DNA from 4 places in the Vibrio sp. YMD68 genome. Region 3 is predicted to be linked to each of the others. Evidence: predicted binding sites of a transcription regulator. Region 3 holds the regulator's gene; each other region holds the start of a gene.
The links. Region 3 encodes PurR, which represses purine synthesis genes. Its sites were predicted from a motif close to TNANGNAAACGTTTNCNTNA; they were not measured.
Positions count from the first base shown of each region.

Region 1 (7,743 bases), 1.1 Mb from region 3:
GAGTCTCCAGGATTGTCTTTACATAAGCTTGATCTTGAGGATTAATCTCAATCACTTCAGTGGTGGACTGAGCTAGGGACTTTTTACTCTCCATTTCCGATGAAACCGTATTATTTACCCCGACAACCATTTCATTCAAGCTACTGCTTACTAGGTTCTCTACTTCCGATTTCACCGTAGATAACTGCTGAACAGACAGTAAAGAAACCGTAACAAACAACAATGCTGAAGACGCTGCCACAATTTTCTGACTAAATTTCATAACTTCCCTCGACTAGGTGACACCAGATTTTAATTATTCCATATGCTATATCGTCAAATATTACAAAAACTTAATTACTTTTTTGTAAATAAATTGATGGCTATTTGTGACTCATAGGTAGAAGTATAGATGCAAAAGCAAAAAAAAAAAGCTCTACCTGATTAAAATCGATAGAGCTTTACTTTTATTTCAATGAGTTACGTTATAAAGACGAGTGATTAGGGGGTGATTTTCAGCTCTTCGTCTTCATGGCTAGGCAGTGCATTCACCACGGCTTTGACTAATGTCGCCAACGGAATGGCAAAAAAGACCCCCCAAAAGCCCCATAACCCACCAAAGACCAGGACCCCAACAATAATAGCAACAGGGTGGAGGTTAACCGCTTCAGAAAACAGAACAGGCACTAATACATTGCCATCGAGCATCTGAATAATGCCATAAGCAAACAGTAACCAATAAAACGGTGGTGTTAGACCCCATTGAAATAGCCCGACGATGGCAACCGGTACCGTCACAGCTGCCGCCCCGATATAAGGGATCAAGACAGAAAAACCCACCGCCACAGCAAGTAACACTGCATATCGAAGATCCAATATAGCGAACGTAATGTAGCTTGCACCACCAACAATTAAGATCTCAAGCACCTTACCTCGAATGTAATTCGAAATTTGCTGGTTCATTTCAACCCAAACTTTATCGGCCAAACGTCGGTTTCTTGGCAAAACACCACTCGCCATCGCCACCATTTCTTTCTTATCTTTTAACAAGAAGAACACCAATAGCGGAACAAGAATTAGATAGACAGCAAGCGTGGCTAAACTCACCAGTGATGCAAGGGATCCCTTAACAACACTTTCCCCCATACCAATCGCTTGATTTTTCATATTGATAATCAATGATTCCACTATCTGAAGATTGGCGAGTTCAGGGTAGCGTTCTGGCAAAATAGCAATAAAGTTTTGCAGGCCAATATACATATTGGGGATGTCATTAATAAGATTGCCTACCTGTTGCCAGATAGTCGGAATTAACCCAAACACGGCCAATAACATCAAGCCAGTAAACGACAAAATAACAATGATAACGGCGAACGTTCTGGGGATACGAAAACGACCAAGTTGGGTCACTGGCCATTCGAGCAAATAAGCCAATACAATGGCGACAAGCAAAGGCGCAATGAGGTGACCAAAAAAGTAGATGGTAATGAAACCAAAAAATAGAATAGCGACCAAGCTTACAGCGTGTGGATCTGAAAAACGTCGCTTATACCAACGACTGACCATATCTAACATTAAGCAGTGTTCCCTTTAATTTTGAATAACGACTTTAAGTCTAAAGCCGTCGTCTATTTTCTCACTAGTCACTAAGTGGTTCTTCAAACGGAAATAACGCTCTACGTCTTGGAATGAGCTTTCATCAGACAGGATAACTTCAGCCTCCTCTCCGATGGTTAGCGTTGTGACATAACGTTTTGCCAATAGTAGCGCCATAGGGCAGCGTTCAGCACGTAAATCTAGAAGTCGTTCCACTTTTTGACTCGATACACTTCAGTAAGCCGCTATTGTATAGGGTTTTATGCAGCAAACAAAATTCAAGTTCATGTTTCATTACGGCGCCCTTGTATTTACGGGGGCATCAACGTTAAAGTAGCCACTACCGCTTGCCATGCCGCTATATTTTGCCACTCTTCCAACAAAGAGCAGAAATAGTTGAAACAAAACAGGCTTTGCCGTGTCAATAACAACAATGAAAATGGAGTATTGTTGACTACTATGTTTAAACGCGCCCGCTCGTTAGTTTGCCTTTGCGTCGCCACGGCTATTGCCAGCCCTTCAGTATCCATCGCCAATAATATTGAGCTACCGGATATAGGCACCGCTGCGGGAGGAACCCTCACGATAGATCAAGAGATTGTCTATGGCGATGCGTACATGAGAATTCTAAGAAACAACCAACCTATCGTTAATGACCCTGTATTGAATGAGTATATCGACTCACTCGGGCACCGATTAGTCGCCAGTGCTGACGATGTAAAAACCCCCTTTACCTTTTTTATGATTCGAGATCGAAATATCAACGCCTTTGCATTCTTTGGTGGTTATGTTGCGTTGCACTCCGGATTATTTTTACACGCCCAATCTGAAAGCGAACTGGCTTCTGTTGTTGCCCATGAAATTGCTCACGTTACCCAACGTCACTTGGCAAGAAGAATGGAAGATCAAGCCAGACGTTCACCCGCGACATTAGCGGCACTTGCTGCTTCTTTACTTATTGCTATTGCGGCTCCAGAAGCTGGAATCGCTGCGGTGACCGCTGCAACTGCGGGCAATATGCAAAGCCAGATAAACTATACGCGTGGTAACGAGAAAGAAGCGGACCGCTTTGGTATAAACACCCTGGCTAAAGCTGGTTTTGAGGTTCAAGCCATGCCTCGATTTTTTGGCCGACTCGCTGATGAGTACCGATACGCTAGTAAGCCGCCACCGATGTTGCTTACCCACCCTCTTCCTGAAGATCGTATTACAGACACCCGAGCCAGAGCTCAAAATTACCCACCGATGCGTATTCAGCCGTCTCTTGATTACCAGTTAGCAAGGGCGCGAATTGTGGCTCGATACGCCGGTATCGATGGCAAAGCAGCAATGGATTGGTTAGAACGTTCAGAAAAAAAGGTAGGTAAAGATATCGCCCCCGCTTTCCAATATGGTAAAGCACTGGTTCATTTGGATAATAAAGATCTCGAACAAGCTGATGCCCTACTTCACAATTTGATAAAACTCGAGCCTAGCAATAATTTTTACTTAGATGCGCTGTCTGATTTGTACATTGCACAAAAACAACCAGAGAAAGCCGTCGCGATGCTGTCAAAGGCACTGCAATCTAAGCCCAATAACCCAGTTCTTACTATCAATTATGCTAACGCGCTGCTTGAACAAGACAACTACCTCGAAGCCATTCGTGTATTACAACGCTACACTCATAATTTTAGTGACGACGTTAACGGCTGGCACCTACTTTCAGAAGCGAACATTGCACTGGGCGAAAGTGCCGATGATCTTGCCGCACGAGCGGAGATTTTAGCCCTGAAAGCGAACTGGAACAAAGCCATACAGTTTTACACTCAAGCCAGCCAACTAGTCGACCTAGGTAGCCTAAAACAAGCTCGCTTCGATGCGCGAATTGACCAACTCATGATTCAACGTGACCGATTCTTATCACTGCAATAATTACATCAACAAGGAAGCCTTTATGTCTGTCATCATCTATCACAACCCAAGATGTTCAAAGAGCCGTCAAACATTGGCGTTATTGGAAGAAAATAATGTTTCACCGACTATTGTGAAATATTTAGAATCGCCACCAACGGCCGACACTTTGAAAGAACTCTATGCACAACTTGATGTATCTAGCGTAAGAGACATGATGAGAGTCAAAGAAGAAGCCTACAAAACACTGCAACTTGCTGACGCGAACGACGAAGAATTGTTTTCAGCCATGGCAGAAAACCCAAAATTAATCGAGCGCCCTATTGTGGTTTCAAATGGAAAAGCACGTCATGGACGCCCACCAGAGCAAGTTTTGGACATTTTATAAATCGGCTCTTTGAGTTCCGTCTTCAAAAGCGTAATAGAAACACAGTAAGGCAAGCAAGGATAAACAAGCCAATGGCACCTGACATGACAACCAGAACCAAACTATTTAGATTGCTCGCTCTTTTCGGCAATCTTTCACTCATCTCTTGGGTTGTATTGTGGCAATGGTATTTGTCCCCGCATCCCCATATCAATAACCTCACTCTCGCAATTGCATGGAGCGTGCCTTTACTGCTACCACTCCCAGGGATTCTCGCAGGTAAACCCTACACCCATGCATGGGCAAACTTTGTTTTAATGCTCTACTTTCTTCATGCCTTGGTTATTTTATACATTGGAGATGGAGAACGGGTGCTTGCTTCCGTTGAGCTGTGTTTAACAACGATGGCATTTATCGGCAACATTCTTTACGCTCGCTCTCGAGGTAAGGAACTGGGCCTTAAGCTCACACGTTTATCCGAAGTAGAGAAGCAAGAAAAAGCGCGCTTCGATAATTCATAACATGTAATCTCAGCCTCCAAAAAAGTAAAAACCGCAGAAATATCTGCGGTTTTTTTTGAGTGCTTTTTCTCTTGAATATTTTTTCTGTTGAATAAAAGGCGTCCTGAAAAAACTAGTCAGCCTTCCACTCAAATCTTAATGTTCGATCCACTTCCGTTGAATCATGGTGTTGAATTTCCATCGTACTTTCTACTGGCTTATTAAGTTCAGAGAGCGTCGGTGCTTCTTCCAAACTCACTTTTTCACCAACAACGTCAGTATCAGCAGCACTGTTACTTTCTTGAGCATTGCGTTGGTTATCATTAACAGCGCCATTTACTGAACCAGAGTCGTCCAAATTGTTGTGGGCATTCGACTCGCCAGAAGGGAATGTATCAGCCACTTTATTAATACCTTGAATACGAAGCACTTCTTGTTCGAACTCTGCTTGAGACGCCAATAAATGCACGTTAAATGTCACGGTTGTACCTTGAATTTTAACGATATCGAGGGAAGCAACAGAAGACAATGCTTTTAAATTATTCTCCAATTGGAAGAAATCAAGCGCACTGTTTATTGAGGTAAATTGGGCGGTCACAGATTCCGAAGATTCGCTCGCAACCATGACTGCATTTTTGTTCGCATAGTAATCACTAACAGTATTGATCATGTCAGCAGCAGATTGAGACCCTGACTCAGTGCCAGTAATAGGCGCTTGGGTTCGTGACATCATGCTCGAAGGCTTTTGATCATAAAGCGTCCAACGAAGATTGCTCCCTTGGGAACGAACGACTAAGACGGCATCACTCGGATAACGCTGGCTTGCCGCGCTAATTGGATCAACGAACCCGCCCCAGACATCAGCAATGGAAATGCCCGTAATATCATCAAAGTCCCCAATCGGTAAAGTAATGGGTAATCCACGACGTTGCGCTTCGCTTTTAATCTCGTTAAGGGTCGCCGTTGATGAGTGCTCCCAGGAAATATTACGTTCAAAGTTTGAGTCTTCGACTAACCACACCAGCAAGTTCGAACGAGACTCAGGCCAAAATGGGACTTGAGCTTGACTGAGCAGAGCACGAATCTGAGGCGCATTGAAACCCATACGTATCGTTGATTGTTCATTGACTTGGTCATAACTGATTTTAGATAAATATTGAGAATGCTGATTCAGTGCTTTTTTTATCACCTCATTCTCAATCACAGTGCGATCACCGGAAGCTCGGATGATGACTTCTTTCATACCAGCCACTCGCGCAGCAGCATCTCCGTTGTCTTCTTCCTGATCAATGACAATTTCAGCGCGATATAAATCGACATTGGTCAGAGCGTGAGCAGAGACAGACAATAAACTTACGATCAATAAAACTAAATGACGCATATGTTTCCTACATAATGGCTAGCGAAAGTAGATGATAAGCAACTATCTACCCGTGAGCAAGAAATGGACTTCAAGATACCGTGAGAATTTGACTCAGACTGCCGCAATAGCAATCACAATTCATAATTTATGTGCATTAATTTGATCTATTCCACCGCAAACGTTTTCGTAGGTGCTAAAATCCCTTCGTTTTTTAACATCGGCTTTCCAGCTAACACGTCAACGACCACTTCAACCAACAGGAAACTACCATGAAAAATGCTATTCAGGGTGCACAAATGCTCTTTGTCGCCTTTGGTGCACTTGTACTTGTGCCATTGCTTACTGGGCTTGACCCCAATGTCGCCCTTTTTGGTGCGGGTGTGGGTACGCTTATTTTCCAAGTAATGACTCGTCGCTCTGTACCCATTTTTCTAGCTTCATCTTTTGCTTTTATTGCACCGATTATGTTTGGGGTACAAACATGGGGTATTGGCGCTACCATGGGCGGATTAATGGCAGCAGGTGTTGTTTATGTGCTGATGGGCGCGGTGATCAAAATCAAAGGCGTTGAGATCATTCACAAACTTCTCCCCCCTGTTGTTGTGGGCCCAGTGATCATTGTGATTGGCCTAGGCTTAGCACCCGTTGCTGTCAATATGGCACTGGGTAAAACAGGGGATGGCAGCCTTCAACTGATTGACGGCACGGCTTCTCTTTGGATCTCAAGTGTGGCGCTTATCGTGACGATTGCCATCAGTGTATTTGCGAAAGGTTTTCTTAAATTATTACCGATTTGCGGCGGTATCATGGCGGGTTACGCACTTAGCCTATACTTCGGTGTTGTCGACTTTACCCCAGTGGCTCAAGCAGCATGGCTGTCTCTGCCGAACTTTACGGCGCCTGAATTCAATATCAATGCCATTCTATTTATGATCCCAGTCGCCATTGCACCGGCTGTCGAGCACGTGGGTGATATGCTTGCTATTTCAAATGTGACCAAAAAAGACTACCTCAAGAAACCAGGTTTACACCGCACGATTGCTGGTGATGGAGTAGCAACCATCGCGGCTTCAATGATGGGCGCGCCACCAAACACAACATACAGTGAAGTAACCGGTGCCGTTATGCTCACCAAAGCTTTTAATCCTGTCATCATGACATGGGCAGCAGTGACCGCAATTGTTCTCGCGCTTGTTGGTAAACTGGGCGCATTGCTTCAAACCATCCCAGTTCCGGTTATGGGCGGCATTATGATTTTACTGTTTGGCTCTATTGCTACGGTTGGTTTGAATACCCTGATTAAAAATAACGTCGATTTACACAAATCACGCAACCTTGTGATTGTCGCCGTGACACTGGTTTTCGGTATCGGTGGTATGGCATTTGGTATTGGTGAGTTCAGCCTACAAGGGGTTAGCCTGTGTGGTATCGTGGCGATTCTTCTTAACCTAGTTTTACCGCAAGATTTGGGCGAAAATCACATCGTCGATAACGCTCAAATGGAAGAAGAGGCAAAATAGAAGAATAAGCAAAATAGCCTGAGGCGTTCGCGAGCTATCAAATGTGTGCGTAGTCTATAAAGGCTTTAGACGACATTGCTCGTGTTGTAAGAAGTTCGTGTTATAAAAAGCGAGTGCTGTAAGAATCTAGAGCGTTAAAAAATGGCCAAGTACGTGCTTCGTATTTGGCCATTCTTGTATTCGTTTAAAATTTGTATCTATTTAAAAAATAGATATCTAACGTTATAGCTAGTCACACAAACAGGTAAAATGGGCACTGGTGAGCTTGGCCAGATCCCGCGCTGCCAACTCTATTTCAAGACCACGCTTACCAGCACTGACGCATATTGTGTCGAGTTCTGTGGCGCTGTGGTGAATAAACGTGGGCAATCGCTTTTTTTGCCCAAGTGGGCTGATTCCACCGACCACATAACCCGTGACTTTTTGAGCGATATTCGCATCTGCCATGCCTGCTTTTTTTGCCTTCGCCGCCTTTGCCGCTAACTTAAGGCTTAACTGGTTTTCAACGGGAATAATGGCAACCGC
Region 1 is NZ_CP124614.1:2,380,608-2,388,350, forward strand. Features, by position in the region: gene QF117_RS16720 (methyl-accepting chemotaxis protein) at 1-262, opposite strand, end outside; gene QF117_RS16725 (AI-2E family transporter) at 481-1,554, opposite strand; gene QF117_RS16730 (sulfurtransferase TusA family protein) at 1,570-1,791, opposite strand; gene QF117_RS16735 (M48 family metallopeptidase) at 2,035-3,489, shown strand; gene arsC (arsenate reductase (glutaredoxin)) at 3,512-3,856, shown strand; gene QF117_RS16745 (DUF2069 domain-containing protein) at 3,928-4,356, shown strand; gene QF117_RS16750 (DUF2066 domain-containing protein) at 4,469-5,716, opposite strand; gene QF117_RS16755 (uracil-xanthine permease family protein) at 5,968-7,218, shown strand; gene ybaK (Cys-tRNA(Pro) deacylase) at 7,447-7,743, opposite strand, start outside.
Region 1: the regulator PurR is predicted to act here: its motif matches at 5,869-5,888, upstream of QF117_RS16755 (uracil-xanthine permease family protein).

Region 2 (7,743 bases), 580 kb from region 3:
TGTCGTTATTCACAATGACCCCAATATCCAGCTCTCCATCCAATAGCATTTTCCGAATTGACTGCGTTCCTGCATCGACCAGTGTCAGTTTTAAGTTTGGGTAATGAGATTTAAAAGCCATCAAGATGTCAGGAAAAAAGTAAGACCCCATCATACTAGGAGCCCCTAAGCGGACCTCTCCTTTTTCCAATCCGATCAGTTCATCCATAGCGAGCTTGGCATCGTCTAACTGTTGTAAAATACGCTTCGCATGGTCGAGTAATACTTTCCCTTCATGGGTGAGTTCTACTTTTCTGTCTTGCCTCTTAAAGAGCACCACGCCAAGTTGCTGCTCAAATTTTTTTATCGAGATACTTAAGGCGGGTTGAGCAATATGTAACGCCTTCGCTGCCATCGTAAAATGACCAAGCTCTGCAACCTTGACGAAGTGTTTGAGATGACGAGTTTCCATATCATTAACTTTTTATATCGAGTCGATAGTTTTAATATATTTTATTAATCACAAATTCACTGCTAATTTCATCACATTACCCCGAAATTCATTGGCGTTCAGGACAAATAAATGGCTGAGTTTGGCAGTACCCGCTATAAAAAAATCACCTTAAGCTTGGCACTGGGCTCATTCTTGGTGTTCTGCAACCTTTATCTATTTCAGCCAATCCTTCCTTTGCTCGCCAAAGAATTTACGGTATCAGAAACTCAAATTAACGGATTGTTTGCTGCGTCTACCTTTGCGCTTTCTATTTTCCTCGTACCCTGGGCCATCTGCTCCGAATCTTTTGGCCGTAAAAAAGTCATGCTAGGGGGCATTTTTTCTATGCCTTTGATTGGCTTATTGATGCTTCTTAGCGACAGCTTTTGGCTACTGCTCCTGACCCGAGGATTAATGGGGGTGGCGTTGGCCGCGTTTGCTTCCGTGGCCGTTGCCTACATGGTTGAAGAGCTAAGCCCTAAGGCATTTGGCCAGGCGATTGGGGGATACATTGCCGCCAATTCTCTCGGTGGCATTAGTGGCCGCATACTCGGCGGCACGCTTACCGAAATGTTCAGCTGGCAAACTGCCGTTGCAACCATGGCCATCTTCACGTTCATAGGCGCTGTGATTGTTGGGCTGCTACTACCAAACCAGGACAACTTTACTCCCCAGCGTGGTCTTTTTTTCCACCATAATCGAGCGTTGGTGAAACACATCAAAAACAAGACGTTGTGGTTTGCCATGCTCATTGGTGGCATCAATTTCGCGCTTTTTGTTAATCTGTATTCCGTCATGGGCTTTCGCTTAGTCAGTGCCCCACATTATCTGCCGATTGGCGCTGCCTCTTTGATTTTTCTGTGTTACTTAGCAGGAACTCTTAGCTCGAAATTAACTGGGAAATGGGCTCAACATAAACAGCCTATTTCAGGGATGGTAACCGGAAGCATCATCAGCATGCTGGGTATGTGGGCGGCACTGGTTGATCACTTACCCATGATGGTCATTGGGTTATTACTGGTGAGCTTTGGTGCATTTTTTACGCATACCTTAGCGTATTCATGGATTAGCCAAAGGGCCGAACACGCGAAAGCAACGGCAACCGCACTGTATCTTGTTCACTACTATATAGGTGGAAGCTTAGGTGGGTTCTTTCTTATCTATTGCTGGCAACACGGTGGATGGTTGAGTGTCACCATGGGTGGCATGGTTCTCTATCTTGGTTTGTTTGCTCTTTGCTATGCTCTCTATCGACAAACGGTATCGTCTCGGACGTTGGCCGAACCTCACCCAACACACCGATAAACGATACTTAATCTGTCAGTTGGACAGCCGTTAAATAAGTAATGGAAGAAGTGTTTTAAGCAGCGATGTTAAGCAGTAAAACAAGCACCATTTTTACTCATTCAAAGCGTCATTTCTGGTATTCTATTCGTTCTAATATCTGGAGACGCACGGTGCTGACTCCCGCAGAAACGGTTTAAGTAAAGATACCCCTATGGACAACTATCAACTCGCAGAAAAACAGACTCAGCAATGGTTAGAAGACGTCATCGTTGGTCTTAACCTGTGTCCTTTCGCACACAAGCCGAATAAGAATAAACAGATTAAAATCGCAGTCACCGACGCCACGACGGAAGAAGCACTGCTTGAACGTATTTTGGAAGAATTTCAGATTCTCGACAGTAAAGATGCCAAAGAGCTAGAAACAACTTTGGTTGTGATTCCCGATATGCTTCAGGATTTCATGGATTACAACTTTTTTCTCGACTGGGTTGATGGGCTGATCAAACAGCAAGACTATGAAGGAATTTACCAAGTCGCGACATTTCATCCGGATTATTACTTTCACGGGACCCAACCCGATGATACCGAGAATCTGACTAATCGCTCTCCTTACCCAACCATTCATTTAATCCGTGAAGAGTCGATGGAAAAGGTGCTCAAACACTATCCCGATCCTGAAGCCATACCCGATAACAATATTGCTCGTGTTGAGTCTTTATCGCAGGAAGAAAAACAGCAACTGTTTCCGTACCTTTTTCGCTAATCGATTCAAAAAATCACAATGCGTAAACGTTCACGCTTAAATGATGCTATAAGCGAAAAGGAAAGGAAGAGAAGCAGAGAGAAAAAGCGAAAAGAATTGAAAATTCAATGAGTATGAGTGCTTTCAACTTCATCGATTGATAAAGCCTAAAGGATGTTCATTTATTGCCTTAAGCCAGATATAAAAAGACCACGCTAGGCGTGGTCTCAATCGATCAGCTATTTGTCAACTTTGATATTCTCTACGCGGGCTTTTAGTTTTTGTCCCGGACGGAATGTGACAACACGTCGAGCAGAAATAGGAATGTCTTCGCCAGTTTTAGGATTTCGACCTGGGCGTTCGCTTTTCTCTCGAAGGTCAAAGTTACCAAAACCAGACAGCTTTACCTGCTCGCCACTTTCGAGTGCTTTTCGAATTTCTTCGAAAAATACTTCAACCGTTTCCTTGGCATCCCGTTTACTGTATCCAAGTTTTTCAAACAGGTTCTCAGCCAGATCGGCCTTTGTGAGCGCCATAAAACTCCCCTTAAAGCTATGTTTAACATTACTGCCAGATGGCAGCGCCAAAGCATTTTGCCTAGCCAATCAACAACATATCGGCTTTACCTTGGAAAGTGTATGCCAAGCTTCTGATTTTCGCCAACTTTTTTCTAAGTGTATGGAACTATCAATAAATATAAATTGAATCAATAAACACATCATTCAAGATATAAAACCAAAAATACAAAATTAAAAAAGAATTTATAGGATTAATAACCGAAAAGTAGACTAATTACATTATTAATGACCATAAGGCTTGGGTGGATTTTTTTTGAAGTTTGTTCAGAAAATTCTCAAATTAAGGACAAAACCACCCAAACACTTGGCCGCTTATTTCATTACTAACCCATTAATAATCAACAGGTTTCAGATATAAAATACGCCCAATCTAAACGGACTCTCTTACTTTGTTCTATACCTTAACCTACCGATCAACGACGAGCTATTATTAATCGCAACCGCTAGCAACTACGCTGGCAACTAACAGTAAGAACACAAACACAAAAGGAACAAGAACAGAAAAACAGCAAAAACAGATCAAGTAGAGAGCCATTCATCCAGCACCGCGATAAACTTAGGATTAATCAGATACCCAATTGATCCGTGTGGGTTGCTTTGCCTATTACGAACATTGAGGTTATAAATTGGGTAGATGTCTTTCATTCCACCGGGCACCAAACCCAGTTTCAGCATTTCTTCAAAGTCGTTTTTGATCTTGCTGTCGTGAGAGATAAAATCGTCTTCTGCGGAGATGTTTATCCATCGATGAATATTTAAAGGGTACTTCCTAAAGCCTTTTAATCGACTCCCCTTTAAGCGATCTTTTACACTCTCATCCCCTAACGGCGAACCCAGTGTTACCAGTAAATCGACCTTCTTCTTCGCGCCGTAAACCCCTCGGTATTCACTGTAATGCGACAGCTTCCATAACACGTCATAACTGATCATAGTGCCAAGGCTATGCGACACGATCATCACATCATCTTGATTATCCAGCGCCTCCCTTAATTCGACCATTAATCGATACCTGACATCACTACCAAAATAAGAATCTTCATACCAGTAATGAGCCATATCTGGCGCAACCAGAGTGATGATTGGTTCGGCGGCTTTCAATCGATTGAGTACGGAAGAAAACATATCTGCAAGCGCCTCCTGGAGGAAGCCTGCCTTAGAAACGTCATGATACGTTTTCTTGTTGAACTGTTTGGTCTTATAGCTTTTGAGCTTGATGAGTGCTTGCTGTCGACTGAGCGGATCCTCGGTGGGTTTGAATAACAAGGTGTTCGATAGGTCGCCAAAATAGACAAAGCGCTTCTCTACATTTTTAAACGCTTGAAGCGAACCTGAACCGTTGCAATCTCGCTGTAATCCATGTTCAATTGCGTCGTACCACAATGCCTGAAGAGATTCTTTGTCAGGCTTCTGATCCCGACCGTGGATGAATATTAATTTCTTAGCCATGACTGAGCATCCTTGCGCGTTATCGACGTTAATCGCCTAGATGGTATTGTCCTTAAAACTGGAAAATAATTAACAGGTTAAGCATACTCCCCTGCTTAGATGCGATCTATCTGGCGTAACCCAATACCCGTTAAACAACCACTTGTCCGTTTTTCTCGCGTAAATCTCCTAAAGCCTCAACACGGCCAATCACTTTCTCTCACATACAAAAAGCCCCGCAAACGCGAGGCCTTGTTCATGCTTACACCAATTTCAACTGACTGAATCTTTTCAGTCCATGCGAGTAATAAAGGTTTGCTCGTCATCCACAAAAGCCACATAGTCGCCGTGATAGATAAACACCCGACCACGCCCTTCAACGATACACGCAAGCTGTGGGTTCAAATCATCTTCAAGATCTTTACTTTGATACGTGCCGGTATCAGTGATCACACCGCGGAATGTAGGCAAAAATCCATAGCTGCGCTTGGCTTGATCAATCAGGCTCAATTCACTGGCGGTAGAGAAGTAAGATGGGATTGGACCAGCATCTTCGATAAACATCGTTTTCAGTTCTTCAAAAGCGGTGATCACCAGCCAGTCGATGCCATTAACATGATGGATAAACATTGTTTATAAATACCTAGATTCTCGATAATTCAGATGCGGAGATTCTATCACTATCAGGGGCTAAACGTAGTAGAGATTTGGTTGCTAAAGACAAGACCTTCCCCTGTTTATCGCCCTAATATATTCAGCATAAAACTAGTACAGATGTTCACCATCAAATCCCCCTAAGAACACTAGAAATCGTTCATCGATGGATTTTCTCTGGGTCTTTGGAGTCGAGCCGTTTCTTGCTAAACCTTGCTTTTTAACTCCTGAATTTAAGGGCCTACCAACAAATAGACACACACTGCCTACGGTTTCTCTTACTAGCAGCCTTACTCTACGACTAATGTCTAACTACCTGAGACTGTTTGTTTTTTTTGGTTTGGTATAAGGTACTAGCAACTGAATTTTGAGGATTATTTTTAGTAATAAGTTGATTCGTTCTTCTTATTTAATAGTGAATTTTAAGAGTTTCATAGAAAAGAACGTTTGTTGGAATAGCACACCTTAGAGTGTGAACGAAAGGAATCAACATGAGCAGTACTTTAGAGTCCGTACATATACAAACAGATAAGCCTCAACCCAATGAGGATGAACTCACTTATGAACAACAACACAAACCAAGATCGGAATTTGATTCCCGCGACCAATATTTAGAACATGAATTACAAATCATGGCGCCTAAACGCTGGCGTCCCAATTTACCGTTTAAAGATTATCGATTTGAAATAGAAGATACCATTCCAGCTATGGCGGCGACCATTGGGAAGATTGTTATGGTGGGAGCCATTGCAACAACCTTTGCCGGTGCTCTAGGGCTAAACGAAGGCTTTATTTTAGAAAATGTTCGTTATGAATTACTCATCGCCTCTGTTTTCATCATTCTTTTCTCTGGTTTTTTATTGCCGACCGCTAACCTCGCAGGTACACACGGCCCACTCATTCCTTTAATTCCGATTGTCGTTGCAGCAGGCGGGCACCCTATGGCCTTTGGGTTGCTGATTGGTGCTTTTGGCTTAATTTTAGCCATCAGTAAAGGTGGTAGCATGTTGGCAAGCCTAACCAGTAAAGGCGTGTGTGGCGGTTTGCTGCTCTACCTTGGCTTTGTTGGAACCGCTTCTCAAGTTAAGAAGCTGTTCGCTTGGGCTGACGGGATCGGTATGAGCCATATTGCTTTTGTCGTGATCTTTTGCACCATTATTCTGTATGCGTTATTGGAACATTTCCGTAAACGTTGGCTAGCGGTACCTCTTAGTTGCTTGCTGGGTGGTACGTTAGCATTTGCCATGGGTGCCCCGTTTTCTTTCCAAACCGAGCCAGGTTTACCCAACATGAACCCAATGTATTGGTGGGGAGAAGATACAGGCTGGATGCTAGGCCTACCTACGATTGAACATTTCATGGTGGTGTTGCCATTTGCTATTTTAGCTGTGGCGATGTGGTCGCCAGATTTCTTAGGGCATCAAGTCTTTCAAAAAATCAGCTATCCAGAACGTACCGAAAAAGTACACATGAACATTGACGACACCATGACCACAGCGTCAATTCGTCAAACATTCGGTTCTCTGCTCGGTGGTACTAACTTTACGTCTTCATGGGGTACTTACATCATACCTGCGGCAATTGCTAAACGCCCTATTCCTGCAGGCGCTTTGCTAACGGCTCTATTCTGTATCATCGCCGCGGTTTGGGGTTACCCAATGGATTTAGCTATCTGGCAACCTGTACTGTGTGTTGCGCTCATTGTTGGGGTATTTGTTCCATTACTAGAAGCTGGAATGGAAATGACACGTGAAGGGAAAACCACCCAATCAGCAGCGATTGTTGTATTTTCTTCAGCGCTCGTTAACCCCGCATTTGGTTGGGCTCTCACCATGCTGTTAGATAACTTAGGCTTAGTTGGTTGTAAAGAACGCAGCAGTGAACTGAGTAAAATGAGCCGTTGGGTGTTGCCTGGCGCTATGTTTATTGTGCTAAGTGGTGTAATGGCGTTGGTTGGTCTCCTACCGGGCATACCGGCGATTATCCCGAGTTTTCGTTAACCTCTAGGTTAGAGTTATGGAGTGGTTGCTTCTTTCTGTTGTTAACTTTCAAACTGGATTCGTTATCTGCACGAAAAATTGAAGCCATCGTTGATCGTCTTTTTTTGGCAAAAAAAAAGCCACTTAATGTAAAAAGTGGCTTTTCTATTTTTCTACAATGTACATATTTTTTTCTTTTACAGTGTTACTGTTTGCGTTGAAACTTGTTCATTTTTCCACTGACGATGTTCCATCAGTCCTTAAAGCGTAGTCTAATTGCTAGTCTTGTCAATAAATACGTAGGCTCAGATTGACCAATATTGTCTAATATCATTTTCTCCAGCCAGACTGCAGTCTGGGCAGCCCAACTCCGTTAAGTCAGTGTCCAAAACTATTGGTGCGGATCAATTTTTGTTTAGGGAGAAGATGAACAATTCACTATTCTACATTTACTGGCTGGAAGCAAAAGGCAAGAGCTGACCCTTCCATTCTGAATTCAAATAATCACCTCACCTTTGTATTACAAAAATAATGATTGGCAAATGGCAAAACCTTACCCATATACGCACTAAAAACTTGACTCACATCACACTAATGGCTAATGTA
Region 2 is NZ_CP124614.1:1,845,767-1,853,509, forward strand. Features, by position in the region: gene QF117_RS14465 (LysR family transcriptional regulator) at 1-451, opposite strand, end outside; gene QF117_RS14470 (MFS transporter) at 563-1,777, shown strand; gene QF117_RS14475 (DUF1415 domain-containing protein) at 1,971-2,522, shown strand; gene ihfA (integration host factor subunit alpha) at 2,741-3,037, opposite strand; gene QF117_RS14485 (hypothetical protein) at 3,599-4,525, opposite strand; gene QF117_RS14490 (cytosolic protein) at 4,796-5,134, opposite strand; gene QF117_RS14495 (DUF3360 domain-containing protein) at 5,650-7,158, shown strand.
Region 2: the regulator PurR is predicted to act here: its motif matches at 3,156-3,175, upstream of ihfA (integration host factor subunit alpha).

Region 3 (7,743 bases):
TCGGGGCTCAGATAGAGGAAACACAAAACTTTACCCACCAGCATATCGAGCTCAGTTAATACACTGCGGTTAATCAGCGAGGTTGAACGTGGGCGAAGATAGAAAAAACCTTCCGGAGCTTTCACCAACTCAACGTTATAGCGTTGATAGAAAAGGGCTAATTCTGTTTCAAAATCACTGAGTAAAGCGTGTTTATCCAGATCGTCACTCGATACATGACGCCCCATGCGCAATAGGCTGTCGAGTTCTGGAAACAGTGGGTTTGATATTGCTTTTGCCAGGTTTTCTGGCATGTATTCATTAATATCGGTCGATGACATTTGCTTGTACCTTTGCACCAAAATCATTAATTGCTTGCCAATTAGGTTGAATCGCTCGGTAGTCTGATTCCGAATACCCTAATCGAACGGCTTGATCAATAATCATTCTGGCTAAATCAAAATGATGAGTCTGTGGATAAGTGAATAGATAGTCGCGCAGCACCTGACTTAGATCGATGTGGCTGCCCTGTTCTTTATGCTGTTTAAGCATCGAACTGATTTTGGTTGATAACTCAGTATTCACTTGTTGAATTTCTTCATACTCAACGTCAAGTGGAACTTGCCCTGTGACTTCATCATCACGAAGAACAAGGGCTTCATCTCGTAAGTCACTCAATCGTTCAGCATCGGCATAAGTCAGATGCCATGGAGAATCAAAATAATCGGCAACCGATTGACGCAGGCGTTGGCTGAATGCACGATTTTGATCCATGTCTATCGCCGTACGAATGAATTTATGCACATGGCGATCGTACCCTATCCAAAGGTCGATAGCCTGCTGACCCCAGCTGATGATTCGATCTAGTTTAGTTTGCAAACTGAACAAAGCTTCTTCAATCTCTGCAAGGGCAGGATCACCATAGACCAACCCTTGAATATCGAGAATTTGGGTTTGCAGTTCATCACCTGCGGCTTGCAAGGTATCTTGCAGCTCTTTTAATGTCGACGACGTTTCTGACAGTAAAGATTCGCAATTATTAATGGCTTCTCGCCAGTCTTTATTCAATAGCTCTGCTATTTGAAGCTTTACGTTCTGCTGCTGTTCGTCCATCACTCGTTGGTTGAGATCGATTTGGTCGAATATTTCACCCACCGAGTATTTCAAAACGCCATACACTCGCTTTTTCCAGTGCGTCGCATCGCCACCTTCGTGGGCTGACTTAGACGCTTTCGCCATTTCATCAGCAGCCATAGAAAGCTGAATTGATAGTTTCAACTTGGAAAATTCTCGGTGACGCAGGTAGTAATCGGTGATGCCGATAGCAAGCGATGATAATCGGTATATACTCGCCCCATCCGTCACTTCACTGGTGAAACGGCTGATTAGACGTTGCTTGACCAATTCATTGATCGCGTTATTCGCGCGAAAGGCGGAGGCTTCTCCGGTATTTTCAAACATCCGAGTGACGATGGTAAAAGCATCATGCAACTCACCTTCACCCAGTTCTTCATCAAACCTATTATCACTTAAAACCGCTAACGCTATTAAAAATGCGAGCCGTTCGTTTGAGAGGTTTAATGAGAAATCGTGCTGCTTTACCCAACCAACCAATTCATCCACTGGCTGTTCAGCAACATTGAGAGTCATCTCACTCATGTCTATTCCTGATTTCTTTTTCTTTTTACCAACACATCGATACGTCAATGCATCGGCCTAATGGCAAGTACTGCTCTTCATCGACATGACTGTTTGTCTCGAGTCAGCACTGCTTCTTATTATGGGTTGTTCCCTATCCACGCCATACTCTGTGTCACGTTTACGTGAACAAATGTCTAACGAGTGTCGTATTATTTTCTCCTAACGAGCCCAATATAATCGAGTCGCTAAGTGCTTTCTGTAACAAAGACCCATGTTCATACCTTGTAAAAAGAACCGAAGGTCTTCCCAAACAATGACTTGGCGTGCCTAGGCTTTACTCAAACCATCCATGTTTTTTACAAATTTGTGGGCGATATCGTCGAAATCACGGCGTTCGCTTACAACAGTTGGGTTATGATAAAGAATTGTCCCGCTATTCTGTCATAGGAATGGTAGGAATAGAGAAGGATTCTCCTATTTTTATTATCAAGTGGTGTTTTTTCGGACTATTTTTGTATGTTTGAGCTGAAAAAGATTGTTTCTTCATTGTTGATGCCTTTACCTGCAATGCTCATTGTTGGTTTTTTAGGCTTGATGCTTATTATGTTTACCGCTAAACGAAAGACAGGATGTTTTGTCGTATTGTTTTCTCTTTGCGGTATTTTCCTCATTGCTTTCCAACCTATCTCTACGCGCCTGCTAATGCCAATGGAACGTACTTACTCCGCCTTTTTACCCATCGATGAACCTATCGATTACGTGATGGTTCTTGGCAGTGGGCATGTGGTCGACGATCAAATACCCCCCACCTCAGAACTCAGTCGTACTGCGTTGATGAGACTGAGCGAAGGGATTCGGATCTCTCGTATGTACCCTGGTTCTAAACTGATTCTTTCAGGTTACGCTGGAGGTTCTGAATTTAGTAACGCGCGAATGATGGCGAAAGTTGCACTCGCGTTAGGGGTATCCAAGTCTGATATTATCTTGCTGGAAACAGCCAAAGATACGTGGGAAGAAGCGCGACAAGCCGCGGCGTTTGTCGGCCAGAAAAAACTGATACTCGTCACATCCGCAAGTCATATGCAGCGTTCACTAAACGAGTTTCACTCCGCTGGGATTAAACCCGTTCCTGCGCCGACTAACTACTTGGCCCACCAAAATATTAATCAGCCGTGGGAAAAATACACACCAAGAGCGCGTTACCTAGAGCAAACCGAACGATATTGGCACGAAACCTTAGGGACGGCCTGGCAGACATTACGTGATAAAGCCGCCAATTACGAAGAAAACGTTTTGGAAGTGGAAGATAATACGCTTTAGGCGTCATCCATAACACGGTTAACTCTACAAATCTCCGAGATAGAACGCTCCCATATTAAAAAGCCCGAAGTCATCAACTTCGGGCTTTTTTGTCTATCCTATGGATAAATCCAATGATTATGGGAATGCCATGGTTGTAGGAATACAGTGCTTGTGGGAAGACAATATTGTGGGAATACTAGATTTAATCTCCGGCAAACATATACCCCTCGCCATGGACAGTGACAAAAATTTGCGGGTTCTTTGCATCGTATTCCATTTTCGCTCTCATGCGTCTGATCAACACATCAATAGTACGATCGTTTGGTGCATCGACGCGGTGACTGATCATGTTGAGTATACGTTCTCGGCTTAATACTTGGTTAGGGTACGATGATAACGCAACAAGCAATTCGTATTCTGCTTTGGTCAGTTTAACCGGAACACCATCACGGCTAAGTGCTCTGCGCTGAATATCAAACGTCCAATCACTAAAGTGAACCAATTTCTCGTTGGCGTCTTTTTTTACCGCAGAGAGAGAAGAGGCATTCTTTGCTGTTGAGATCCGCCACAATAAATTTTTCACTCGAACCAGCAGTTCACGTAATTCAAAGGGTTTGGTGACGTAATCATCCGCACCCATTTCTAAGCCAACAATCTTATCAATGCTGTCCGTTCGCCCGGTTACTAGAATAATACCAATGTCCGACTGACTTCGTAGTTCTCGTGTCAACATCAGACCATCAGAGCCTGGAAGGTTAATGTCGAGCATGACCAAATCGACAGAGGACATTTGCAATATTTCATGCATCTGTTCACCGCTTTGAGCTTCACTCACCGTATAACCTTCATTCTGAAAGTAGCCGACCAGCTTACTGCGTGTTACAGCATCGTCTTCGACGACCAGTATATGATAAGTCATTTAACTCACTTATTTTTATTCATTGGAATGATTTTGCTAGAGCCATTCTATTCATAATTCATCACAATTCTAGCTCATCCGGTTAAGTTTGGACAAATCTTGCAAGTTTATTGATTCAAAACAAGCTCGCTGAATCTGTTCATAATACGACATAATTTCACAATATTTATCACACTCTTAAGTAACCCTATTCATTTTTATTCGCTAAACTAGAAAGATAATTTCTGTTAAGGCTAATGACAATGCAAGAAACAAAAGCATTCAACGAAAAACGGGCTGAAATCTACTGGTGGCTATCTAGCCTATTCGCCAAGGAGCTCACCGAAGCGGATATCGAACAGTACCAGTCTGCTCAGATTAGAGCTTTCCTCACTGGTTTGGGAGAGAACCCATCATTAAAACCTGCGATTGATAAACTCGTTGACGCACTGAATCGACTGCAAGACAGAGAAGATGCGCAACTTGAGTTATCTGCTGATTTTTGTGACCTATTTTTAAAGTCAGATAAAGATTCAGCTCTGCCATACGCGTCAATTTATATTGGCGAGGCTGGGATACTCAATGATACTCCTGCAAAGGAAATGGCTGAGCTGATGGCGAAGCATAATGTGACCGTTCATGAAACCCTCAATGAACCGGCTGATCATATCGCTATTGAACTTGATTTTTTAGGTCACCTGATTATCCGTTCCAATGAAGTTGAAATCGAAAAGCATCTTGACCAAGCACTGATTGAGCAAAAACAGTTTATCTCAACCTACTTGTTATCTTGGGTCCCGCAATTTGCTCATAAATGTCAGCAATTGGATGATTTCGGTTTCTATGCTGCGGTATCTGAATTGATGGGTGCTTTTCTGGAACTCGATTGCCAATACTTAGCTGGCGAGTAAAAACTCAATATAAACACCATGATATTGTCTAATTGTAGTTTTAGATCACGCGAATATGACCGCTTTTCATTGCTTGTACTTCACATGAAGTCTAAAATTAAAATAATAACGACAAAAGAATGACTAACTAACCGCTATTATTGGCGGTTTTTGTGTTTTTACTGATGTAAGATGTTTTTGCTCATGTAAGCACTGAAACGCTTTGTTAGTGAATGGAATTGCAACAGCAATTAACAGGAAAAGAATTATGGCCACAATTAAAGATGTTGCTCGCTTAGCTGGCGTATCAACGACCACGGTTTCTCACGTTATCAATAAAACGCGATTCGTGGCAGAAACGACACAAGAAAAAGTGAATAAAGCCGTTGAAGAACTCAACTACGCCCCAAGTGCCGTTGCCCGCAGCTTAAAATGCAATACAACACGTACGATTGGTATGCTGGTCACTCAATCTACAAACCTTTTCTTTTCTGAAGTCATTGACGGTGTTGAAAGCTATTGTTATCGCCAAGGCTACACGCTGATTCTTTGTAACACCGGCGGTATCTATGAAAAACAGCGTGACTATATTCGAATGCTGGCCGAAAAACGAGTGGATGGCATTCTTGTCATGTGTTCGGACCTTACTGAAGAACTCCGAGAAATGCTTGACCGTCACTCAACCATTCCAAAGGTTGTGATGGATTGGGGCCCGGAAAGCTCCCAGGCCGATAAAATAATCGATAATTCAGAAGAAGGGGGTTATCTCGCCACAAAATACCTGATTGATAAAGGCCATAAAGATATTGCTTGTCTCAGCGGGCATTTTGAAAAAGCAGCATGCCAAGAGCGCATTTTAGGCTTTAAGCGTGCATTGACAGAAGCCAACCTGAAAATCGATGAAGATTGGATCTTAGAAGGTAACTTTGAGTGTGATACTGCTGTCTTAGCGGCAGACCAAATTGCAGCGATGGACAACAAACCAACGGCCATTTTCTGTTTCAACGACACGATGGCTCTCGGTTTAATCAGTCGCTTAGGGCAAAAAGGGATTAACGTTCCTAACGATATCTCTGTCATCGGTTATGACAATATTGAGCTTGCTGAATACTTTTCGCCTCCACTAACGACCGTACACCAACCCAAACGTCGTGTAGGTAAAAATGCATTTGAAATTTTGCTTGAGAGAATCAAAGATAAAGATCATGAAAAGCGCATATTTGAGATGCACCCTGAAATCGTAGAACGAAACACCGTAAAGGATCTCAATAAGTAGGCTGTGTTGACTGGCTTTTCTTTACTTGCTAATTATATGTTATAGTTTAGACTCATTATTGAGATGAATTTGTTGGATGAACATCACAGTAACCAAGCGGTTTAGTGATATTCATTCAGATTGATCAAAGCTTTATTTTTAGTCACGCACAGGGCAAACCACTTGAAAGGGTGGGACGCAAAGCCTCCGGCCTTAACCAAACATTCTGTTTATCACAGGAGTTGGTAGGTAGCGGGGTTACCGATGGCAAGCAATGCAAACATAAAATTTACCCGTAAATGACACAGTTTCTGCATATTTTGCTAACCTCTCGGACCTGATTTGGTGGCGTATTTAACATACACCGAGAACATACAGCATGGATAAACCAATACTAAAAGACTCAATGAGGCTGTTTGAACAGCTTGGACGAGTAAAGTCTCGTTCAATGTTTGGCGGTTTCGGTATTTTTGTTGAAGACACAATGTTTGCACTTGTTGTAAATGACAAACTTCACATAAGAGCCGATAGCATTGCCGTTAAAAAGTTCAAGCAGCAAGGCTATATGCCATATGTCTATAAAAAGCGCGGACACCCTGTCGTAACCAAATATTATGCGTTACCTGATGATTGGATGTCAGATTCCGCAGCCACTCTCGCTGAAGCAAAAAGCTCATTAGAGATCGCAAAGAAAGAAAAAGAAAGCCAAGCATCTGCAAAACCGGATCGCCTTAAGGATTTACCAAATCTTAGGTTAGCAACGGAAAGAATGCTGAAAAAAGCGGGGATTGATTCTGTGGCAACTCTTGAGGAGCAAGGCTCTGTAGCCGCTTATAAGGCCATTCAGCAATCTCACCCATCAGATGTGGGCTTGGAGCTCCTTTGGGCGCTAGAAGGTGCTATTAAGGGGACTCACTGGTCTGTTATTCCCCAAGAGAGACGGGAAGAACTCGCGAATCGATTAAGATAACTCAAAAAACCAACATTCATATGTTGGTTTTTTTATGTCTCATTATCGGCATCAAAATTTGAATCTGTTTATTCTATTGATACTTGAAATTTTTTTACCCTAATACGGTTCTCTATACGCACATCACCTTACAGGTTCTATAACTATGAATAAAAAAATACTCTTTGCCATTTTTCTGATCGGCACCATTCTATTTCTTACGATAAATTACGGGCACCTTTTGACTTTAGAGAATGCAAAGTCACAGCAAGAATCATTGAGTAATATTATTGAATCCAACTTTGCAATCGCAGCTCTAAGCTACTTTGCAATTTATATCGTTGTGGTCGCATTTTCTATCCCAGGTGCTGCGGTTGTAACTCTATTAGGTGCCGCGCTGTTTGGGTTTTGGACCAGCCTGGTTTTGGTTTCTTTTGCCAGCTCAATAGGCGCAACGCTTGCCTTTCTTAGTAGTCGATTTTTGTTGAAGGAATGGGTTCAAAAAAAATTCGGCTCCAAACTCTCTACAATTAATGAAGGGGTAGAAAAAGACGGCGCGTTTTATCTTTTTTCACTGCGCCTTATCCCTGTTGTTCCATTCTTTCTGATCAACCTTTTGATGGGATTGACGCCAATATCAGCTTTAAGATTCTACCTCGTGAGTCAACTCGGTATGCTACCGGGTACGGCCGTCTATCTTAATGCGGGAACCCAACTCGCCAATATAGAAAGCCTTTCAGGCATTGTCTCTTTGCCTGTGATTCTATCGTTTGTTTTGTTGGGGTTATTTCCAATCATCACCAAGAAAGCCATGACGATAATAAGAAAG
Region 3 is NZ_CP124614.1:1,261,364-1,269,106, reverse strand. Features, by position in the region: gene mukE (chromosome partition protein MukE) at 1-320, opposite strand, end outside; gene mukF (chromosome partition protein MukF) at 301-1,638, opposite strand; gene elyC (envelope biogenesis factor ElyC) at 2,137-2,940, shown strand; gene torR (two-component system response regulator TorR) at 3,125-3,841, opposite strand; gene torD (molecular chaperone TorD) at 4,084-4,731, shown strand; gene purR (HTH-type transcriptional repressor PurR) at 4,979-5,986, shown strand; cyclic di-GMP riboswitch class I at 6,129-6,231, shown strand; gene QF117_RS11955 (TfoX/Sxy family DNA transformation protein) at 6,345-6,935, shown strand; gene QF117_RS11950 (TVP38/TMEM64 family protein) at 7,081-7,743, shown strand, end outside.

Region 4 (7,743 bases), 1.2 Mb from region 3:
GAGTCTTTGGTGACGACGAAGGAAAAATGAACCTCAACGTTCAGCAGGTCGGTGGTAAAGTGCTGGTGGTTTCTCAGTTTACGTTGCCTGCCGATACCAAAAAAGGCACAAGGGCTGGCTTTTCTCGAGGCGCTCACCCAAGTGATGCTGAGCGTTTATACGACTATTTTTCAGATGCTTGCGCAACGGTATTGCCAACAGAACGTGGCCAATTTGCTGCCGACATGAAAGTGTCATTGGTGAATGATGGTCCGGTGACGTTTTGGTTACAGGTTTAGTGGTTCATCACCGATACCGATACAAGGACGAACAACAAGCACAAACAGACAGGCTAGGAAGCATTTAATGTTCAAACTGATTACCCCCAAAACAGATAACCAGCTCAATAAGTATTATCACTTTCGCTGGCAGATGTTGCGTGAGCCGTGGCAAATGCCTCTAGGTTCTGAACGTGATGAATATGATTCCACTAGCCACCACCGTATGATTGTTGATGGTCGAGGGCGACCTATTGCGATTGGGCGTCTTCATATCACCCCTGATGACGAAGGCCAAGTGCGTTATATGGCGGTGAAAAGCAATCGTCGCAGCAAGGGCATGGGTTCGTTGTTGTTGGTGGCTCTGGAGTCGTTAGCGCGCCAGGAAGGGGTGAAGCGACTCGTGTGTAATGCGCGAGAAGACGCCATCGCATTTTATGAGAAGAACCATTTCGAACGCCGTGGTGAGTTGAGCGATCAACGTGGCCCAATGCGTCATCAGCAGATGGTCAAACCGCTCGATCCTATGGCGAATGTTCTCAGAAAACCAGAGTGGTGCACCGAACTGCAAGACCGTTGGGAAAATCAGATCCCGATCAGCGACAAAATGGGCATCAAAATCAATCAATACACAGGGTATCAATTTGAGTGCAGTGCTCAGCTTAACCCGAACCTAAATCCACATAACACCATGTTCGCCGGTTCTGCCTTTACCTTGGCCACCTTAACGGGATGGGGTATGACGTGGTTACTACTCAAAGAGCGTGGATTACAAGGGGATATTGTTCTCGCAGACAGTCGAATTCGTTATCGCCATCCGGTTGAATTCAATCCAGTTGCGAGCACGTCTCTAGACGGCATCAGTGGCGACTTGGATAGGCTTGCCTCTGGGCGAAAAGCAAGAATTGTCATCAATGTGACGATTTATAGCGGCGAGAAAGCCGCGGTGGAATTCATTGGCACCTACATGTTAATGCCGAATTATAAATCAGAATTGGCGGTGTAATACTGTATCGGTTTGAGGGCGCTGTTGGCTTAAGGACACTGTTGGCTTAAGGGCACTGGTGATGGGATGTCACGGTGCCGTTGAGCAGGTCAACATTCAGTTGTTGGCAATCTTGCTCCATCGAAAGCCCGATATTTCCCTGTGTCGGTTCCACTAAATCAATGTTGCCTTGTATCACCCCCGTCATATCCGTGCCTTTAATTTCCGTCTCCATAATCGAAACTCTCCCCCTATCCGCTTGAACCAAAAGATTGCTCACGGTAAATGGTTGAATAAGGGTTTGATTTTGTGTGCTGTTATCACGGTTGGCTGGTGTAGACGTAGACATTAAGACGCCCTCACGAACATGGGTTTTAAGCGTGCCAGTTAACGAGTGTTCAAACATGTCACGGTTCCCCGACAGACCATGGCTATTCAGTTCGAGTTCAACTTGACCATCGAGGTCAATAGGTAAAGGGATGATGTTATTCAATAGCTTGAGTGGAAGCCCATCGCCATGCGCTATCAACTGCCAGGGCTGGCTGAGGTTGTTGAGTTCTCTAAACCCTGATGCTTCGAAATAACCGCTTTCTAATGGAATGAATAAACGTTCCAATTGCCAAGAGCCGTTGTCAGCATTGCTATTTAACATAGCTTGAGTTGCGATGGTATCATCATAACTTAGGCTATTAGCTGACATTTCCAACTCCCCACTCCATAACCCGACAGTGTTATTGCGTTTAAGCTCTAAGTTGCGGCCAGAAACATTGGCGCCTGATATCTGCCAAAAAGGTGCATGTTCTATTTGAATGATCTGGCTGCGTGCAATATCAAGTTGTTTAATGGTTACGGCTTCTTGCTGTAAAAAATAGGCAGAGAGTATCGATAAGCTATTTTCGGTACTTTCGGTCAATTTCAGCCCAGACGCTTTTAGCCAATCAAGCTTCGTTGTCGTTGGTGATAGGTGCCCAGACAGTTGAAGCCGACCTTGAAGAAAGTCACTGTCAAATTCAGAAATCGTGAGTTTGTTCGGTTGAAACTGCAATTTTGCTATCGGCGAAATGAGCCATTGATCTGAATAACTCATGCTTTCTGCATTAAACGAAAGGTAGGCATTTTCTTGTTGCCAAACGGGAGACGAATCTGAGCTCGATGTGAATAGCGAGACATTTTCGATGGACGCATCTAGGTTAACGGCTTGAAATGTGTCAAATTCAAAATGGCTGTTTAGGATATCAAGGCTATTGATATGACTGATTTTGTTAAAGATGGGGCTGAAATCGGTGTACAGCGATGGCAGTTTATCTTGTTCTGACAGACTCAATTTATTGATGGTAACGTTAACTAATGACCAGCCATGATTAAATTGCTCTGCTTGCCCAGACACTTCAGCATTCCGCCACTCAAATGAAGCCCCAAAAATCGTACTGTCCTTGGGCTTGTAGTCGAGGTCAATCAAAAGGTTATTGAACGCTTCACCTTGATAGTAGAGTTGTTCGGTGCTGAATTGGATGACACCGAACGGTATCGTTTGATTGCTTTCTGCCCAGAGCGGATTTTTGATCTGAACATTGACCCCACGAGCAATGATCTCTTGTGAGGAAACATCAAAATTATTCAAGGCAATTTGGTGTACCGTCAGGTGTTTTTGCCAATCAAATGAAGGTTGGAATGCCTGTAGGCTTAATCCATCAATAAGAACGCTATCTACTACCCACTTTTTTTGTTGATAGGGTGTTCGATTAAACCAAATATCCACCTTAGGGATATAAATGATGTTCTGCTGTTGATTCTGTTGCTGGTGTTGATAACTGACACCTTCCAAGGAGAAGTGAAATGGCGGGTTATAAGTGAATTTCTCAACGTGAATCCGATCCTCTAAAAACTGATGAGATAAATAATTCGTAGCGCTGGTGGCGTAATGTGTTTGAGAGAGGATGAACACAGATACAATACAAAAAATGACGAAAGAAATGAGGATTAGCGAGAGAACCAATAGCTTTTTCATGAGAGGCCTAATCCGGTGTGAATGAGAAGTATCATTTAAAGTGTCTATAGATTGGTACAAAACGGTGTTAGCTTCAATAGAAAAGCCCCTAAATTTAGGGGCTTGTAGCTAAGTTTTAAAACAAAGATAAGTTTTTAAGATAAGTTATGCGATAAATTTCAAAACACGTTATCGCTGATCTTATCTAATGCAGACCCGTAGGTTTTTTGCTTTTAGTCGAGCTGTGGGCCAGCAGCAACCAGAGCTTTACCTTCGGTATTGTCTGTGTACTTATCAAAGTTATTAATAAAGCGTTGTGCAAGATCATGCGCCTTGCTTTCCCATTGTAGTGGATCCACATAGGTGTTACGTGGGTCTAGAATGGTCGGGTCAACGCCCGGCAGAGAGGTCGGCACTTCTAAATTAAACACTGGGATTGAAGTCGTTTCTGCTTTCTCAATCGAACCATCAAGAATGGCATCGATAATACCGCGTGTATCTTGAATTGAGATACGTTTTCCTGTGCCATTCCAACCGGTATTCACAAGGTAAGCTTCTGCACCAGCGGCTTCCATACGTTTAACCAGCACTTCCGCATACTTGGTTGGGTGCAGCGTTAAGAATGCCGCGCCAAAACAAGCAGAGAACGTTGGTGTTGGTTCCGTAATGCCGCGCTCTGTACCTGCAAGCTTCGCTGTAAAGCCGGATAGGAAGTGATATTTGGTTTGCTCTGGTGTCAATTTAGACACTGGAGGAAGAACACCAAACGCATCCGCAGATAGGAAAATCACTTTGTTCGCGTGACCGCCTTTTGAGACAGGTTTAACGATGTTATCAATGTGATGGATAGGGTATGAAACTCGCGTATTCTCTGTTTTTGAGTTGTCATCAAAATCAATAGAACCGTCATTTCGAACCGTGACGTTTTCTAGCAATGCATCGCGGCGGATAGCGTTGTAGATATCTGGCTCAGCTTCTTTCGATAGTTTGATGGTTTTCGCGTAGCAGCCACCTTCGAAGTTAAACACGCCGTCATCATCCCAACCGTGCTCATCATCACCAATCAGTGCACGTTTTGGATCTGTTGATAGCGTGGTTTTACCGGTACCAGACAAGCCAAAGAATACCGCAACATCGCCATCTTCACCCATGTTCGCACTGCAGTGCATTGATGCGATGTCTTTAAGAGGAAGGAAGTAGTTCATCATTGCGAACATCCCTTTCTTCATCTCGCCACCGTACCAAGTACCACCAATCAACTGCATGCGTTCAGTCAGGTTAAAGACGGTGAAGTTTTCAGAGTTCAGACCATGCTCTTCCCACTTTTGGTTGGTGCATTTCGCGCCATTCATGACCACGAAATCAGGTTCAAATGTCACGAGCTCTTCTTCGGTTGGGCGGATGAACATGTTCTTAACGAAATGCGCTTGCCATGCCACTTCTGTAATAATTCGAATACTGAGGCGAGTATCAGGGTTTGCACCACAGTAGCCATCTATCACAAACAAACGTTTACCGGACAACTGGTTCGTTACCAGCGCTTTCAGGTCATTCCATACCGCTTGGTCGATGGCTTTGTTGTCATTTTTAACCGCGTCAGATGTCCACCACATATGCTCTTCTGTCGTGGCATCTTTTACAATGTATTTGTCTTTTGGCGAGCGACCAGTAAAGATCCCAGTATCAACAGCAACAGCACCAAGTTCAGTCACTACGCCTTTTTCGTAGCCTTCTAAACTTGAACGGGTTTCTTCTTCGAATAATTGTTCGTAACTAGGATTGCGAAGAATCTCAGTTGCGCCAGTAATTCCGTGCTTAGTTAGATCGATTTGTGCAGCCTTTGTATGTTCCATAACAGTCATAGGTGCTCCTTGTAAGGATATTTTGTAGGGATTTGTAATATTATTATTTTTTGTTTGCTCATCATGCTATCAACGGAATTACCAGAAAACAGGGATATGGCTCAAATAATGACCATATATCTAGTGTGGTTTTATGTGTGTCATCACATAATGGCTGTACTTATAATATCCTGTAAGCAAACCTTTGCGCTAGAGCAAAAGAATTATTAATACTAAGAAATTAAGTGTGATTTTTTGGGGTGGAAGCCCTTGTTTTATCTGGGTTTGATCACAAAAAAAGCCAGCGAAGAGCTGGCTTGATAACGGATTTTACGTGCTTGTTGTTTTAAGCAAATTAATGCAGCGTTCCTGTGTTTAAATTGGCCTCAATGAACAGCTCTTTGACTTGTTCTTCATCGAATGAATAATTGGTGCCACAATAGTCACAATGAAGAGAAACAGAACCTTCTGTTGCGATAATGTCGGCCACTTCTTCTTGACCAACGGTCATAATCGCCGCACCACTGCGTTCACGAGAACAACCACAGTGGAAGGTCACCGGTTGTGGTGTAAAGAGCTGAACTTGTTCCTGATTATATAAGCGATACAGAAGATCATTCGCTTCTAATGAAAACAGTTCTTCATTTTTAACCGTGTTAGTCAATTGCTCAAGATGTTCGAAATCATTCTCAGTGCCGGTACCATCAGGCATCACTTGAATCAGCATGCCCGCTGCGCAAGGCTTACCATTGTATTCGCCAGTACGAATCCATAGTCGAGTCTTGAGTTGTTCAGAGCGCTCGAAGTAACCTTCAAGTACTTCCGCTAAGTTGTTACCTTCTAGCCCTACAACACCCTGATAGCGCTCACCCTGCTTAGGTTCGATCGTGATCACTAAATGGCCTTTACCAATTAGGTCATGCAGCCCCGCTTGTTCATCTATGTCACCGTCGTAACGCGCAACGCCGCGTACTTTTTGCTCGTGATCGCCATTGATAACAACCAGTGATACCGGGCCATCACCTTGGAGTTGCATGGTGATCGAACCTTCAAATTTAAGTGTTGCGGTGAGAAGAGTTGTGGACACGAGTAGCTCACCCAGCAGTTTTTGCACTGCGGCAGGGTATTCCTTGCTAGAAACTATTTGTTGGTATGCTTCATCCACTTGTACCAACTCACCGCGTACAGAAAGGTCTTTAAAAAGGTAGCGGTTTAATACATTACTTGCCATCTAGGGAGCTCCAGCTTATTGATTTTTAAATTTAATAATATTTCGACGCTGCTTCTTATCAGGTCGCCGTTCAGGGCTTGGGTTGTGCGCGTGCAATCTACGTTGTTCAGCATTATCTGCACGCTTTTTGATGCTTTCCGTTGTCTCTATATAGAGTGTTTGCGCTTCTGGTGCCCCACGCCGTTGATCTGAAAGCTTCTCGATAGTGACTGTTTTTTCTTCATGCCCTTGCTTTAGTGTAATAAGTGCACCAATTTCTACAAGTTTACTCGGTTTGCTGCGCTGACCATTATATTGCACCTTTCCACCGTCAACCATATTGCGTGCGATGGAACGAGTTTTATAAAAGCGGGCAGCCCAAAGCCACTTATCGAGTCTGATTGATGTGGATTTGGAGTCTGAAGAGTTAGAGCCCATAGTGAAAAATACCTCTAATAGCGTTTCGCGCAGTCACTGGGTGTTGGCAACAGTCACTAAATGTGGATAAACAATGGTGTTGTGAAGCCATTTTTTCAAGGCAAGCACCAAATATTCGGGTGAATTTACGATAGCATCATAACGCTATGTTATATTTAACGGTCATAACTGTATGATCGATAATGCTAATCGTAATGGGCTAATCGCGATTTTTAATTGATATTTATTAAGGGTTTTTGGAGTGAAGCAGAACTTTTTTACTAACAACATTGCTTCAAATGTTTGGCTGCAAAAGTTGACAGCGCATTCGGTCGTGATCCAACAGCGTGCCAGTCTTTTACTCTGTGTGCTGCTTCTGGTTCTCTCTGCTTGGATGCTCGGAAAGATATTTTGGCTTATTCAAAGTCCGGTGGATTCAGTGACTCCTTGGGTGGCGCAGCCGATCAGCAAGCAAAATAAGGCTCAATCGACAATAGACACCTCTTCTTTAACAAATAGCCACTTATTTGGTGAATATAAACAAGAAAGTAAACCGATTGAAAAACCAGTGGTTCAGGATGCCCCTAAAACGCGCCTGAATCTGACGTTGGTTGGGGTGGTTGCTAGTAGCGATGCTGGTAAGAGTCTGGCCGTTATTGCTAATCGTGGAAGCCAGGCTACTTATGGTTTGAATGAACAAATCGAAGGAACGCGCGTTCAACTAAAAGCTGTGTTTAATGATCGCGTTATTATTGATAACTCGGGTCGAGATGAAACCTTGATGTTAGCAGGGATTGATTACAGCAAGCTTTCTCAAAATACAGATCAAAACACCGCCACGGTAAGACCTAGCGTCAATCGTCAGGGTAACAACCCTGTTAAGAGTGATAATGTTTCGGATTTGGAGACGGTTCGCGCGCAAATCTCAGAGGACCCACAGAAAATATTCCAGTATGTTCGCATGTCGCAAGTGAAACGCGATGGCAGCGTAATCGGTTATCGAGTCACACCAGGAAAAGAGCCGGAACTATTTCGTTCCGTTGGCC
Region 4 is NZ_CP124614.1:68,387-76,129, forward strand. Features, by position in the region: gene dtd (D-aminoacyl-tRNA deacylase) at 1-278, shown strand, start outside; gene QF117_RS06260 (bifunctional GNAT family N-acetyltransferase/hotdog fold thioesterase) at 346-1,263, shown strand; gene QF117_RS06265 (AsmA family protein) at 1,310-3,250, opposite strand; gene pckA (phosphoenolpyruvate carboxykinase (ATP)) at 3,463-5,091, opposite strand; gene hslO (Hsp33 family molecular chaperone HslO) at 5,426-6,301, opposite strand; gene hslR (ribosome-associated heat shock protein Hsp15) at 6,317-6,718, opposite strand; gene gspC (type II secretion system protein GspC) at 6,987-7,743, shown strand, end outside.
Region 4: the regulator PurR is predicted to act here: its motif matches at 5,264-5,283, upstream of pckA (phosphoenolpyruvate carboxykinase (ATP)).